3 regions of the Modestobacter sp. I12A-02662 genome follow, and region 2 is predicted to be linked to each of the others. Evidence: predicted binding sites of a transcription regulator. Region 2 holds the regulator's gene; each other region holds the start of a gene.

Region 1 (4,310 bases), on a different contig from region 2:
ACTGGCCGGTGTGCCGCAGCCGGCTGCCCTCGAGCTGGTCGTACTTGACCTCGACGACCAGCTCCGGGCGCAACGGCACCCAGGACAGGTCCTTCCCCGCGTTCCAGCGGCTGGTGGCGCCCGGCATCCGGTGCTCGCCGTCCGCGTCGGTCTGCGCGTTCGCCCAGTCCTGCCACGGGTGCCCGTCCAGTGCCTCCGCCCGGTACGGCGCCAGCTCCTCGACCAGCTCCGCGCGGCGCTTCATCGGGAACGAGGCGGCCACGCCGATGTGCTGGAGGGTGCCGGCGTCGTCGTACAGCCCGAGCAGCAGCGAGCCGACCACCGGGCCGCTCTTGTGCCACCGGAAGCCGGCGACCACGCAGTCGGCGGTGCGCACGTGCTTCACCTTGGTCATCACCCGCTGGTCGGGGGAGTAGGGCTGGTCACCCAGCTTGGCGACGACGCCGTCCAGGCCGGCGCCCTCGAACTCGTGGAACCAGCGCTGACCGATCTCGGCGTCCTGGGTGATCGTGCTGACGTAGACGGGGGCCTGCACCCCGGCCAGCACCTCCCGGAGCCGGGCCTGCCGGTCGGCGAACGGGGTCTCCATCAGCGACTCGTCGCCCAGCGCGAGCAGGTCGAAGGCGACGAAGGACGCCGGGGTTTCCTGAGCGAGCTTCGCGACCCGGGAGGCGGCCGGGTGGATGCGCTGGAGCAGGGCCTCGAAGTCCAGCCGGTCGCCGCGGGGGACGACGATCTCGCCGTCGATCACGCACCGCTCGGGCAGCCCGGCCCGCACCGCGTCGGCCACGTCGGGGAAGTAGCGGGTCAGCGGCCGCTCGTTGCGGCTGCCCAGTTCCACCTCGTCGCCATCGCGGAACACGATGCAGCGGAAGCCGTCCCACTTCGGCTCGTAGAACCAACCCTCGCCCGCGGGCAGCTGGGCCGCGGGCTTGGCGAGCATCGGCTTGACCGGTGGCAGCACGGGCAGGTCCATGGCTTCAGTCAAGCAGGTGATCTAGAAGGGCGGCGGGTCCTCGACCGGTGCCGGTGGCGGGGGGCTGGCTCCGGCGGGTGGGCCGGGGGGCCGGGGGGCCGGGGTCGCTGGCCCGGTGGTCGGGTGGTGCGGGTGACGCCGGAGGGGGTGGTGACGGTGATCACCCCGTCGGGGGTCATGGTGAAGCGCCAGCCGGGGGCGAAGTCGAAGGACCCCCGTGCCCCCCACCACTCGCGAGCTCGCGGCGGGACCCTGCACGGGGGCCGGTGGGCGGTGACGTGGTCGAGGTCGGCCCAGCCGATCCGCTGCCCGCAGTTGGGGAACCGGCAACGCCGGTCGCGGGTGGTGACGAAGGCTCGTTGCCGGTCGGTGGGCGCGTAGGCGTCGGTCGGCGGGGGCGGGCCGGCCACGCCGCAGGCGCACGGCTGATCGGTGTCGGCGTCGGCAGCGGGGTCGGGGTGGGTGGGGCAGCCGCGGCGGGCCAGCCGGATGAGTTCGGCGGGGGTGAGGGTGGCCAGCAGCTGCCCGTCGGGGCCGGTGACCGCAAAGCGCAGTGTCCCGCCGTCGGGGGTGGTGAGCCCCAGGGCGCTGACGCGGGCGAGCAGGTCCCGCAGGTGGCCGGCGGTGATCGGCAGCCCGTTCACCTCACCGGGCGCATTACTCGTGCCCTCCAGCGCGGCGAGGTCGGCGGTGACCGTCAGGTGCGCGCAGACGGTGGGCAGGCCGGTGTCGGCAGGGCGGCGGATCAGCGCCGACAGCACGTGCGCCCGCAGCTGCCCGATCGGCCGGGGATCGCCGTCGGCCTTGAGCATGCGGGCGAGCTGGTCGACCAGGTCGAGGCACTCGGTCGCCTCGTCGGTGGGCAGGTCCGCGGCCAGCGTGGTGCGGCCGTCGGCCGGGGAGGGGTACAGCTTGACGTCGGCGGCCTTCTCGCTTCCTTGCGGCGTTCCTCGGCGGCGGCGTCGTCGAACTGGAGCAGCAGGGCGGTGGCGCGGTCGCGCAGCTTGTACACCGACAGGTCGCCGGCCTCGCCCAGCAGCGCGTCCTCGACCCGGCCGGCGACCTCGGCGGAGGTGTGCATCAGCACGTCGGCCAGCGCCTGGGCGCGGCGCTCGTCGATCTCCCCGGCGGCCAGGGCGGCGAAGGTGGCCGGCAGCTTGTCCCGCCAGGTCAGCGCCCGGGCCACCTTGATCGCGGCGGTGCCGCGGCCGACGCTGGGCACGGTGGCCAGCTCCGCGGTGAGGAACTCGCTCACCGTTTCCGACGGCTGCGCGGTCCAGCCCGGCCGGCGGGCACCCGGGGTGTCCGGCGGCGGGTCGGCGGTGGCCGGCCGGTCGTCGGCCAGCGCCAGGATCAGCTCCGCCTCGTAGGCGGTGTCCATCGCCCTCCGGGCCTGAACCCGCTGCAGCTCGACGGCCTTCTCCTCGTCGGAGAGCCAGGCCACCGGTAGGCGCGGAGCAGCGACCTGGGGCTGCCACACCAGGTCGATCTCCAGCCCACCCACGCTCTCGTGCACGGATCGAACACAGGATCGACCACTGACAGTTTCGCGTTCTTCTCGGGCCGCCCGAGTCGCAGCGGATGAGTTCGCCCTGCCACCGGCGTCCTTGGACCACAGGGAGCCCCAGCCTCGAGGGACCCGCATGACCGCGACCACCGCTCCGGCCGCCCGAACCCTCGACCCTGCCCGGTGCTCGTCTGCACCTCGAGGTCCGGGGCGTCGGGCCGTTGCTGGTGCTCGTCGGCGCCCCGATGGACGCCGACGCCTTCGCGCCGCTGGCCGACCATGCTCGCCACCGACCGCACCGTGCTCTTCGCTGCCCGGGCGCGCGAGTGCTGGCCGGTTGATGAACCGGCTCAGCGCAGCGCGTACCGGGTGAGGAGGACGCCGTCCTCCTCCAGCACCTGGCGGAGCTGGCCACGGGCCGGCACCGGCAGCCCTGCCGGCAACAGGCCCGGGCCGCCGCCGACCAGCTGGGGGGCCACCGTCAGGTCCAGCTCGTCGACGACGCCGGCGATCAGCGCGGCCTGGAACAGCGCGGGGCCTCCCTCGCAGAGCACCTGCTCCAGCCCGCGGCCGGCGAGCTGGTCGAGCGCGGCGGGCAGGTCGACGTCGTCGTCCCCGCAGACCAGCACGTCCACCCCGGCGGCGCTCAGCGCAGCCCGACGGCCGGGGTCGGCGGCCGCGCAGGTGACCAGGATCGTCGGCGCGACGGCGCCGGTGACCAGCTGGTCGGCCGGGTCCAGCGAGGCCCGCCGGGAGACGACGGCGACCGGCGCGACCGGGGGGCGGCCGAGTGCGGCCCGCAGCCGGCCGACGGCGGAGTCGGCGGACACCGGGCGGTACCCCTCGGCGGCGGCCGTGCCCGCCCCGACCAGCACGACGTCGGACACCGCCCGCAGCACGCGGAACACCCGCCGGTCGCCGTCCGAGCCGAGCCCGCCGCTGCGGCCCTCGACGGCGATGGCGCCGTCGAGGGACGCGACGAAGTTGACCCGCAGGTGCCGGCCGGCCGGCAGCCGGTAGGCGTCGGCGAGCGCGGCAGTGTCCTCCAGCGGTCCGGGGTCGGGGAACAGCCGCCGCACGGTCAGCGGGTGCTGACCACGGCGGCGCTCTCCGCCGGCAGCGTGACGGTCCTGCCGTCCAGCGTGGGCGGCTCGCCGGTGGCGAGGAGCAGCTCGTGCGCCGGGACGTCCAGGTCGACCTCGCGGGGCTGGTCGGAGAGGTTGGCGACCACCCGCAGCGAGCCGCGGGTGACGACCAGCCAGCGGTCGGCGTCGTCCCAGCTGACCGCCATGCTGCGGAGGTCGGGGTCCACGAGGTCGGGGTGTGCGTGCCGGAGCGCGATCAGCGACCGGTGCACGGCCAGCAGCTGCGCGTGCGGCTCCTGGGTGAGCTCGGACCAGTTCAGCTTGGACCGGGTGAAGGTCTCCGGGTCCTGCGGGTCCGGGACGACGGCGGCGTCCCAGCCGTGCGCGGCGAACTCACCGATCCGGCCCTCCGCGGTGGCCTTGCCCAGCTCGGGCTCGGGGTGGCTGGTGAAGAACTGCCACGGGGTCGAGGCGCCCCACTCCTCACCCATGAACAGCATCGGCGTGAACGGGCTGGTCAGCACCAGCGTCGCACCGACGGCGAGCAGGCCGGGCGAGAGGGTGGCCGAGATCCGGTCACCGACGGCGCGGTTGCCGATCTGGTCGTGGTCCTGCAGGTAGGCCAGGAACTTCCAGCCGGGCAACGCGTTCGTGTCCACCGGCCTGCCGTGGTGCCGGCGCCGGAAGCTCGACCACGCGCCGTCGTGGAAGTAGGCGCCGGTCAGCGTCCTGGCCAGGCCCC
Region 2 (4,310 bases):
CGACACGGTCGGCTTCGTGCGGCACCTCCCGCACCAGCTCGTCGACGCGTTCCGGTCGACGCTGGAGGAGGTGGCCGAGGCCGACCTGCTGCTGCACGTCGTCGACGGCTCCGACCCCGACCCGATCGGGCAGATCAACGCGGTGCACACCGTGCTCGGCGAGATCGACGCGAGCGCGGTCCCCGAGCTCATCGTGGTCAACAAGGTCGACGCGATGAGCGAGGAGGACGTCCTCCTGCTGCGCCAGGCGCTGCCCAACGCCGTGTGGGTCTCCGCCCGCACCGGCCAGGGGATCGAGGCGCTGCGGGACGTGGTCGCCGCGCGGCTGCCGCACCCGCAGGTCGACGTCGAGGTGCTCCTGCCGTACTCCCGCGGTGACCTGGTGGCCCGCGTGCACCGGGACGGCGAGGTGCTGGAGGAGCTGCACGAGGCCGACGGCACGCGCCTGGTCGCGCGGGTCGAGCCGGCGCTGGCCGCTCTGCTGGACGACTTCACCGCCCCTGTCGCAGGTGTGTGACGGGTCCTCCCGGTGTCCCGCCCGCGTGGCGGGACACCGGGAGGATCACGGGGAGGTCACGGCCCCGGTACCGTGAGGCCGTGAACCCCGGTGCGGTACGGCAGACGGCGGACCCCGCCGGGAGCCCGTCCGTACCGGCGGGCACCCGGGTGATCGGCATCGGCCGGCCGGCGTGGTGGGTCCTCCTCCTCTCCGCGCTCGCCACCGTGGGCATCACCGCGGAGCTGCTCAGCCGGGGCTGGCTGGAGCGCATGGACCTGCGGGTCTCCGAGGTCGTCAGCGACTGGGACCTGCGCAACGGCGACGCCTACTGGCTGGTCTGGGCGTTCACGCAGGCCGGTGGCCGTGGGTTCATCCTGATCGTCCTGACGGTCCTGGTCGGCTCCCTCCTGGTCCGGGAGCGCACGGTGGTGCCGCTGGTGCGGGTCCTGCTCGCGTTGGCCCTGCTCACCGCGGTGGTCTACGCCTTCAAGTGGGGGACCGGGCGCACCGCGCCGGCGTTCCCGGGGTCGTTCTTCCACCGGGACGGCGCCAGCTACCCCTCGGGGCACGTCGCGAACGCGGTGCTCATGTGGGGCGTGGCCCGCTGGCAGGCCGTCGAGTTCGCCCTGGCCCCCTGGGTGCAGCGGGTCTTCTGGGCGCTGAGCGTCTTCGGGCCGCTCGCGACCGGGGTGGCGATGGTCGCGCTGGACTTCCACTGGGTCACCGACGCGGTGGTGGGGCTGACCGTGGGGCTGCTGCTCTTGGGCGTGGTTCACGCACTGGACGCAACCCTGCTGTCACGCTGGGTTCGTGCCCGCGCCGGCCGAGCCCCCGCCTGACCGCGCCGCGCGCCGGCTGCGGTCCGGCGGCGCGGCGTTCGCCGTGCCGTTCGTCCTGCTGCTGAGCCCGGCGCCGGCGCTCGCGGACACCACGGCGTCCGCTCCCTTCGGTGCAGCTGTCACCCGCTGCGAGATCACCGATCCGCGACTGCCGGAGCTGTCCGGCCTCGCCGGCGCCGGCGAGTCGATGCTGGCCATGAACGACGGCGGGGAGCGGGCGCAGGTGTTCGTGCTCGACGGCGCGTGCGCCGTCGGTGACGTGCGCTCGGGTGCGGTCGACCCGTACGACCCCGAGGACCTGGCGCTGGGTGCGGACGGCACGCTCTGGGTGGCCGACACCGGTGACAACGCGCAGAACCGGGAGACGGTCGCGCTCATCAGCCTGCGCACCGACGGCTCGAGCACCCTGACCCGGCTGACCTACCCCGACGGGCCGCACGACGCCGAGGCGCTGCTCCTGGCCCCCGACGGCACGCCCTACCTGGTCACCAAGGAGGTCCTCGGTGCCAGCGGGGTCTACCGGCCGGACGGGCCGCTCACCGACGGGGCCACGCTGGGGATGACGAAGGTGCTGCAGCTCGGGCTGACCCTCACCGGGACCCCGGGCGGCCCGGTCGGCCGGGCGGGCCAGCTGATGGTGACCGGGGGAGCGGTGTCCGCGGACGGGCAGCGGGTCGCCCTGCGCACCTACACCGACGCCTACGTCTGGCCGTTGTCCGGCTCCGACGTCGCCGGCGCGCTCGCGGGGGAGCCCGTGCGCGTGGCACTGCCGGACTCGCCGCAGGGGGAGGCGATCGCCTTCGCCGCGAACAACCGGGACCTCCTCCTCGCGGGGGAGGGGCTGCCGTCCCCGGTGACCCTGGTCCCGGCCGGCGCGGATACTGCTCCGACGGCGGCCGGCCCCCGGTCGTCGGCCGCTCCCGTGGCGGGCCTGGTGCGCGACGTGTCGCCGTGGACGGCCGGCGTCATCGCCGCGGTGGTCGCGACCGTGCTCGTCTGGCTCGGGGGGAAGCTGCGCCGCCGCAGGGAGTGACCCGCGGCGGCGCGCTCCTCCTGGCGATCAGATGCGGCGCAGGACGCTGACCACGCGGCCGAGCACGGTCGCGTCGTCGCCGGGGATGGGCTCGTACGCCGCGTTGTGCGGCAGCAGCCAGACGTGGCCGTCGCGGCGCTTGTAGGTCTTGACCGTCGCCTCGCCGTCGATCATCGCGGCCACGATCTCGCCGTTCTCGGCGGTGGGCTGCTGGCGCACGACGACCCAGTCCCCGTCGCAGATCGCCGCGTCGACCATCGAGTCGCCGGCCACCTTGAGCATGAACAGGGTGCCCTCCCCGACCAGCTCGCGGGGCAGCGGGAAGACGTCCTCGACCGCCTGCTCGGCCAGCACCGGACCACCGGCGGCGATGCGCCCGACCAGGGGCACGTAGGTGGCGGCCGGCGGAGCCGCCTCGTCGCCGCCGGACGTGCCCGCCGCGGCGCCCGGTCCGTCGGCGCCCAGCGCGGCGGCGTTGTCGCCGGGGAGGCGGACGTCGAGCGCGCGCGGCCGGTTCGGGTCGCGGCGCAGCCAGCCCTTGCGCTGCAGCACCGACAGCTGGTGGGCGACCGAGGAGGCGGAGGACAGCCCCACCGCCTCACCGATCTCACGGACCGAGGGCGGGTAGCCGCGCCGCTCGATCGAGTCGCGGATGACCTCCAGGACGCGGCGCTGGCGCTGGGTGAGCCCGTCGCCGGCCTCGGCCCGGTCGGGGAACGCGCGGACGGCGCCGCCGGGCTCCGCGGACCCGGCCGCGGCACCGTTCGCCGGCCCGGCGGCCCGCTTGCGGCGTGCGGGACCGGCTCTGCCGTCCGTCGAGCGGTTGTCGACCGCCATGACCCCTCCTCGTCCGGCTGCGGCCCGCGCAGCTCCCCGGCGACGGCCCGGCCGCTCGGTGCGCGGGCGGGCTGCGTCGTCTCGATCGCACCCGAACGGTAGCGCCATCGGCGGTCGTGTTCAAACACGTGTTCGAAGGAGCGCCGTGTCGGCGCGTTCCCGTCGGTGCCGTGCGGTAGACATCCGCCAGCGTTCGATTCGAACACCCGTTCGATCACGCTCGCCCCGACCGAGGAGTTGGCTAATGGTCACCGTGCAGCGCAGTGTCGTCCCGCCGTCGCCCGTGCAGGCGTACGCCAGGCAGCCCTCCGCCGGTGCGCCGGGGCCCGGGCGCCGCGCCGTGCGTCCCGCCGGTCGCGCCGTGCGTCCCGCCGGTGCGGCCGGAGGGCGGGGCGTCCGCTGCGGAGGCTGTGCCGCCGGTCGTCCGGCACCGCGTGGCGCCGGCCCTGAGTCGTGGGACCGCCCGCCCCTGCGGCTGACCCGGCGCGGGCGGCGGGTCGTCGCGGGGCTCTCCATCGCGATCGGGCTGGCCGTGGCCGTGGCGACGGCGACGGTCGTCGCCGCCGAGCCGGGTCCCGCGCTGCGGCTGGCCGGCGGGCACACGGTGGTCGTGGAACCCGGGGACACCCTCTGGGCCATCGCCGTGGTCGTGGAGCCGGAGCAGGACCCGCGGGCGGTGGTCGACGCGATCCGTGACCTCAACGGGCTCGGCGGGGTCGCGCTCGAGCCGGGGCAGGTCCTGCACCTCCCCTGAGCGTGGCCCCGGCCGGCCTCGGCAGGGCCGGGTGGAGCGGTGGACGGCATGGAGCGGTGGACGGCGCCTGCCGCGCCGTGTGCGGCGGTTGGGACGGGCGTCGCCCGATGGGTCCGATGGGACGGCTGCGCGACACGCCTCGTCCGAGCTTGCGTACCCGTGGGGCCGGGCATACGGTTCCAACACAACATGTTGTGGTTACACGGACGAAGTTCGTCCACAACCGCTCCACACGTTCTCCCCGCGGCGTCCACCGGATGTCCCCGGGTGGGTCCACAGGACGGGTCCACCGGCCCGTTCGCAGACAGTGCCAGAAGCTCGCCCGCCAGCCGGCGTGACACCCGCGAG
Region 3 (4,310 bases), on a different contig from region 2:
GGTGATGCCGTCGCCGCGGGTGGCCGCGCGGACCAGGCGGCCGCGCTCGTAGACCAGGTCGATGGCCAGGCCGTCGACCTTCAGCTCGCAGAGGTAGCCGCCGCCGGCGGCGCCGTCCCGCTCGGCGCGGGCGGCCCAAGCGGAGAGCTCGTCGGAGCTGAAGGCGTTGTCCAGGCTCTGCATCCGCTCCAGGTGCTGGACGGGTGCGAAGGTGGCGCCGAAGCCACCGTTGACCTTCTGGCTGGGCGAGTCGGGGGTGACGAGGGCGGGGTGCGCCGCCTCGATGCCCTTCAGCTCGCCCATCAGCTCGTCGTACTGGCCGTCGCTGACCAGCGGCGCGTCCTGCACGTAGTACGCGAAGGCGTACCGGTCGAGCTCCTCGGAGAGGTCGCGGTGCCGGGTGCGCGCGTCGTCGGGGACCTCGGTCAGGTCCTCCCGGTCGACCGCGGACTCCACCGCGGGCTGGTCGGGGCCGTCGACGGCCTCCTGCTCCACCTCTGCCTCGGTGCTCACGACCACGACCGTATCCGCCTGCTCCGACAGGAAACCGGGCAGCGACCCGAGGTCACCCGACCGGGCGTCGGAGACATCGGGCGCCGTCCGGTGCCAAGCTCCGGCCGTGTCGACGCCCGTGATGTGCGCATTTTGCGGGGAAGCAGCCGAAGGCAGCGCCCTTGATCCCTGCGCTCTGATCGTCGTCTCTCGGTGGCGCGAGTCCGCGGCACGGCAGCAGAGGCAGCAGTTCTTCACGCATGCGCGCTGTCTCCAGGAGCGGTTGCACCCAGATGCCGCCGCTGTCGCAGGAGTCCTGGACCCGAGCTGGGACGGCCGGGACGTGTAGCTGAGCAGGTCGCTAGACCCTCGGGTGGATGAGGATCTCGGTGCCGTCCGGGCGGTAGGTGCGCCATTGGCCATCGGGTTGTTGCTCCACCCGGAAGCCGTGGTGGACCTTGGTGTGGTGCCGTTCGCACAGCAACGCCGAGTTCTCCAGGGACGTCCTGCCGCCGTTGATCCACTCGAGCCGATGATGGACGTCGCACCAGTGGGTGGGCGCGCCGCAGCCGGCGAACACGCAGTGCCGGTCGCGTTTCTCCACCGCCCGGCGCAGGTGTGGGGGGACGACCCGTTTCTCCCGGCCGACGTCCAGCGGTAGCCCGTCGGCGTCGAGGACCATCCGCCGGACCGTGGCGTCACAGGCCACCCACCGGGCCCGCGCTGCGGACAGCGTGGCGCCGAACCCGGTCTCCGCCGCGCCGGGGTTCCGGCTGGGGTCTACCAGGTCTTCCACGCCGATGGTGAGCACGACGTGCGGCTTGACGGTGCGCAGGAACGGCAGATCCCCCTGCGCGAGGGCGTTGTCGGCGAGCTGGACCAGGGCGTCGGCCTGCTGCTGCGCCCGGGTACGCATGTCGCCCTTCGGTCGGGAGGCCTGCACGATCGACTCCAGGGCGGCCTGCACCTTCTCTCCGCCGACGGCGTCGAGGTCGAACCGGCCGGTGATGCTTCCGTCGGCGTGCTTGGCGATGGTCAGCCGCCGCCCCTCGGTGAGGTCGGGCTCCGGGCCGTCGGGGTCCAGGGCGTCGAGGTAGCGGTGCACGACCTCACCGAGCCGCTGATGGGCCTCGGTGGTGGCGACGGTCACCATCGCCCGGTCCACCTCACCCAGGTCCACACTTTGGGCGTTGGCGGCGGTCAGCGCCTCGCCGGCGGCGATCGGGGTGATCACGGCGACCTGCTCGGCCGTCACGTCACCGGCGGCGAACGCCTCGGCCACCGCCGGAAGGTGCTCCAGCGCCCGGCCCGAGCGCACGATCCGCCCCGCCGCCGCCGGTGACAGCCGGGCGTGCCCGCGCAGCCAGGCGGGCATGGTCTTCAGCCCGTCGAACTCCGCGGCACCGGCCTTTTCACCCTCCCGCACCACGCGGGTGATGAACGCGTCCAGCCGGTTGCGACTGCGCAGCGCCTCACCGAGCACCTCCAGCAGCTGAGGGCCGAACATGCCCGACAGGTCCTCGGCCGCCAGAGCGTCCAGGGAGGACTGCAACTCGCCCATGGAGCACCTTTCAACTGGTTCGAACGTCTGTTCGATTCTATCGGTCAGTCGCACCCTTCGCGGCGGGAATCCCCGGGTCAGATGCGGTTTCCACAGATCTGCACATCAGCTCGACACCGGGAGCGATGGCGCCCGGCTGCGGGCCGTGCCAGCGTTCTCGGGTGCACGTCCAGCTCGCCGGCGCCCTGGCGCCCGTCCTCGCCGACGTCACGGCCACCGGTGCGCCGGTCCCCCGGGTCGTCGACGACGGCTGGTCGGCCGACCCCGGCACCGCGACCGCGATGCTCTCGAGCGGCGACGGCAGGCACGGCGCCGGCGTCTCGGTCCCGCTCGGCCGGCCCCGTCCGGAGCAGGTGAGCCACGTGGCCGGCATGGTGCAGGACTGGGTGGTCGACGAGCTGCGGGGCACCACGGCCACGAACTGGCCGCCGTGCCCGCACCACCCGACCACGCATCCGCTGGAGGTCGTCGTCCGGGACGGCGCCGCCCGGTGGAGCTGCCCGCGGGACGGCACGCCGGTCGCCGTCGTCGGCACCCTGCGCTGACTACTCCGGCAACAGGTACTTCGCCGCCTCGCGGACGTGGGTCATCGCCGTCCGGGCGTAGCCGGGGCTCGCTCCGGCCAGACCGCAGGACGGCGTCAGCGTCACCGCGGTGTGCAGCTCCTCCATCGGGAACCCCAGCTCCCGCCACCAGCCCTGCACCCGGCTGGCCGTGGCCTTGGGCTGCGGCAGCCGGGTGTCGGTGCCGGGCACCACGCCGACGAGCAGGTGGGTGCCCGCCTCCACCGCCGTCCCGAGGGCGTCGAGGTCCTGCACCAGCCCCAGGTCGAAGGAGACCGCCGCGGCACCGGCCGCCCGGAGCAGATCGAGGGGCGCGCGGGAGGCGCAGCAGTGCACGACCACCGGCCGGGTGACCCGGTCCACGAGGTGGCCGAGCTCCTCCTCCACGACGGTGGCCTCGACCGCGGGCAGCTTCCCGAACCCGCTGGCCGTGGGCAGCGCGCCCTGCAGGACGGCGGGCACCGACGGCTCGTCGAGCTGGACGACGACCTCCGCCCCCGGCACCCGCGCGGAGACGGCGGCCACGTGCGCAGCGATCCCCTCGGCGAGGGACTGCGTGAGGTCCCGCCGCGCGCCCGGGTCGACCACGGCCCGGTCGCCGCGGGTCCGTTCCAGCCCGGCCGCCAGCGTCCACGGCCCGGCCACCTGCACCTTGAACGGCCCGGCGTACCGCTCGGCCACCTCGTACAGGGCGTCGAGGTCGCGGGCCATGGTCGCGTGCGCCCGCCGCAGGTCGGTGCCCGGCCGCGGGACCAGCCGCCACCCGGCCGGGGTGAGGTCGACGGCGAGGTCGACCAGCAGCGCGGCGCTGCGCCCGATCAGGTCGGCGCCCGGCCCACGCCCCGGCAACTCGGGGAGGTGCGGGAAGTCGGGCAGCTCCCCGGTGACCAGGCGCACGGCCTCCACCGGGTCGTCCCCGGGCAGCGATCCCACACCGGAGGCCGGCCCCCACCGCGGGGGCGCCGGCCCCTGGTCGGCCGGTGCCTCGGCACCGGGGCTGCTCTTCTCGTCCGGGGAGTCCGTCGGCGGGGCCACGACCCGACCGTAGCCCGGGCCGCCGACGTCCCCGGCGTCAGCAGCTCGCGGCGGTCACCGGGATCGCGTGGTCGCCGTTCGGCGGGTCGATCGTGCGGCCCTGCAGGTAGGCGACCGCCGTGTCGACGTCCGGCGGCCCGGTCACCTGCTCGGTGCCGGTGGTGAACGCCGTGAAGCTGTCCCCACCCGCGGCGAGGAACGAGTTCGCCGCGACCCGGTAGCTGCCCTCCGCGGTGACCGGCTGCCCACTGATGCTGATCGAGCAGTCGAAGACCCGGTCGCCCTCGGCCCGCGCGCGGTCGTACTCGTAGCGGAAGCCGCCGGACGTCGACAGCACGAGGTCGGTGGTGTTGTCCGCGCCGCGGAACTGCTGCTCGAGCACGTCGTCGATGGCCGCGCCGGTCAGCACGAGGGTGTTGACCGTGTTGCTGAACGGCTGGACGTCGAACAGCTCCCGGAAGGTGACCTCGCCCGCGGTGATGTCGGTGCGCAGCCCGCCGGGGTTCATGAACGCGACGACGGGGGCGCCGAGCTCCGGCCGCGCCTGCGCCCCGGCCAGCTGCGCGTCGGCGACGAACGTGCCGAGCACGGACTCGTCGTTGCGGACCACCGTCTCACCGCTGCGGGCCCGCAGCAGGTCCCCGGTGACGGTCCCGACG

What was found. Region 2 encodes LexA, which represses DNA repair genes until DNA is damaged. Its sites were predicted from a motif close to TCGAACANNTGTTCGA; they were not measured.
Region 1: the regulator LexA is predicted to act here: its motif matches at 2,496-2,511, upstream of HL189_RS13630 (DUF222 domain-containing protein).
Region 3: the regulator LexA is predicted to act here: its motif matches at 2,073-2,088, upstream of HL189_RS14915 (DUF222 domain-containing protein).

Annotation. Positions count from the first base shown of each region.
Region 1 is NZ_JABGDE010000008.1:168,774-173,083, forward strand. Features, by position in the region: gene HL189_RS13620 (ATP-dependent DNA ligase) at 1-976, opposite strand, end outside; gene HL189_RS13625 (hypothetical protein) at 985-1,788, opposite strand; gene HL189_RS13630 (DUF222 domain-containing protein) at 1,722-2,492, opposite strand; gene HL189_RS13635 (dihydrofolate reductase family protein) at 2,834-3,562, opposite strand; gene treZ (malto-oligosyltrehalose trehalohydrolase) at 3,565-4,310, opposite strand, start outside.
Region 2 is NZ_JABGDE010000010.1:148,850-153,159, reverse strand. Features, by position in the region: gene hflX (GTPase HflX) at 1-517, shown strand, start outside; gene HL189_RS16185 (phosphatase PAP2 family protein) at 598-1,338, shown strand; gene HL189_RS16180 (hypothetical protein) at 1,310-2,371, shown strand; gene lexA (transcriptional repressor LexA) at 2,399-3,208, opposite strand; gene HL189_RS16170 (LysM peptidoglycan-binding domain-containing protein) at 3,741-3,962, shown strand.
Region 3 is NZ_JABGDE010000009.1:136,132-140,441, forward strand. Features, by position in the region: gene ligA (NAD-dependent DNA ligase LigA) at 1-513, opposite strand, end outside; gene HL189_RS14915 (DUF222 domain-containing protein) at 854-2,053, opposite strand; gene HL189_RS14920 (hypothetical protein) at 2,215-2,598, shown strand; gene HL189_RS14925 (methionine synthase) at 2,599-3,651, opposite strand; gene HL189_RS14930 (bifunctional UDP-sugar hydrolase/5'-nucleotidase) at 3,689-4,310, opposite strand, start outside.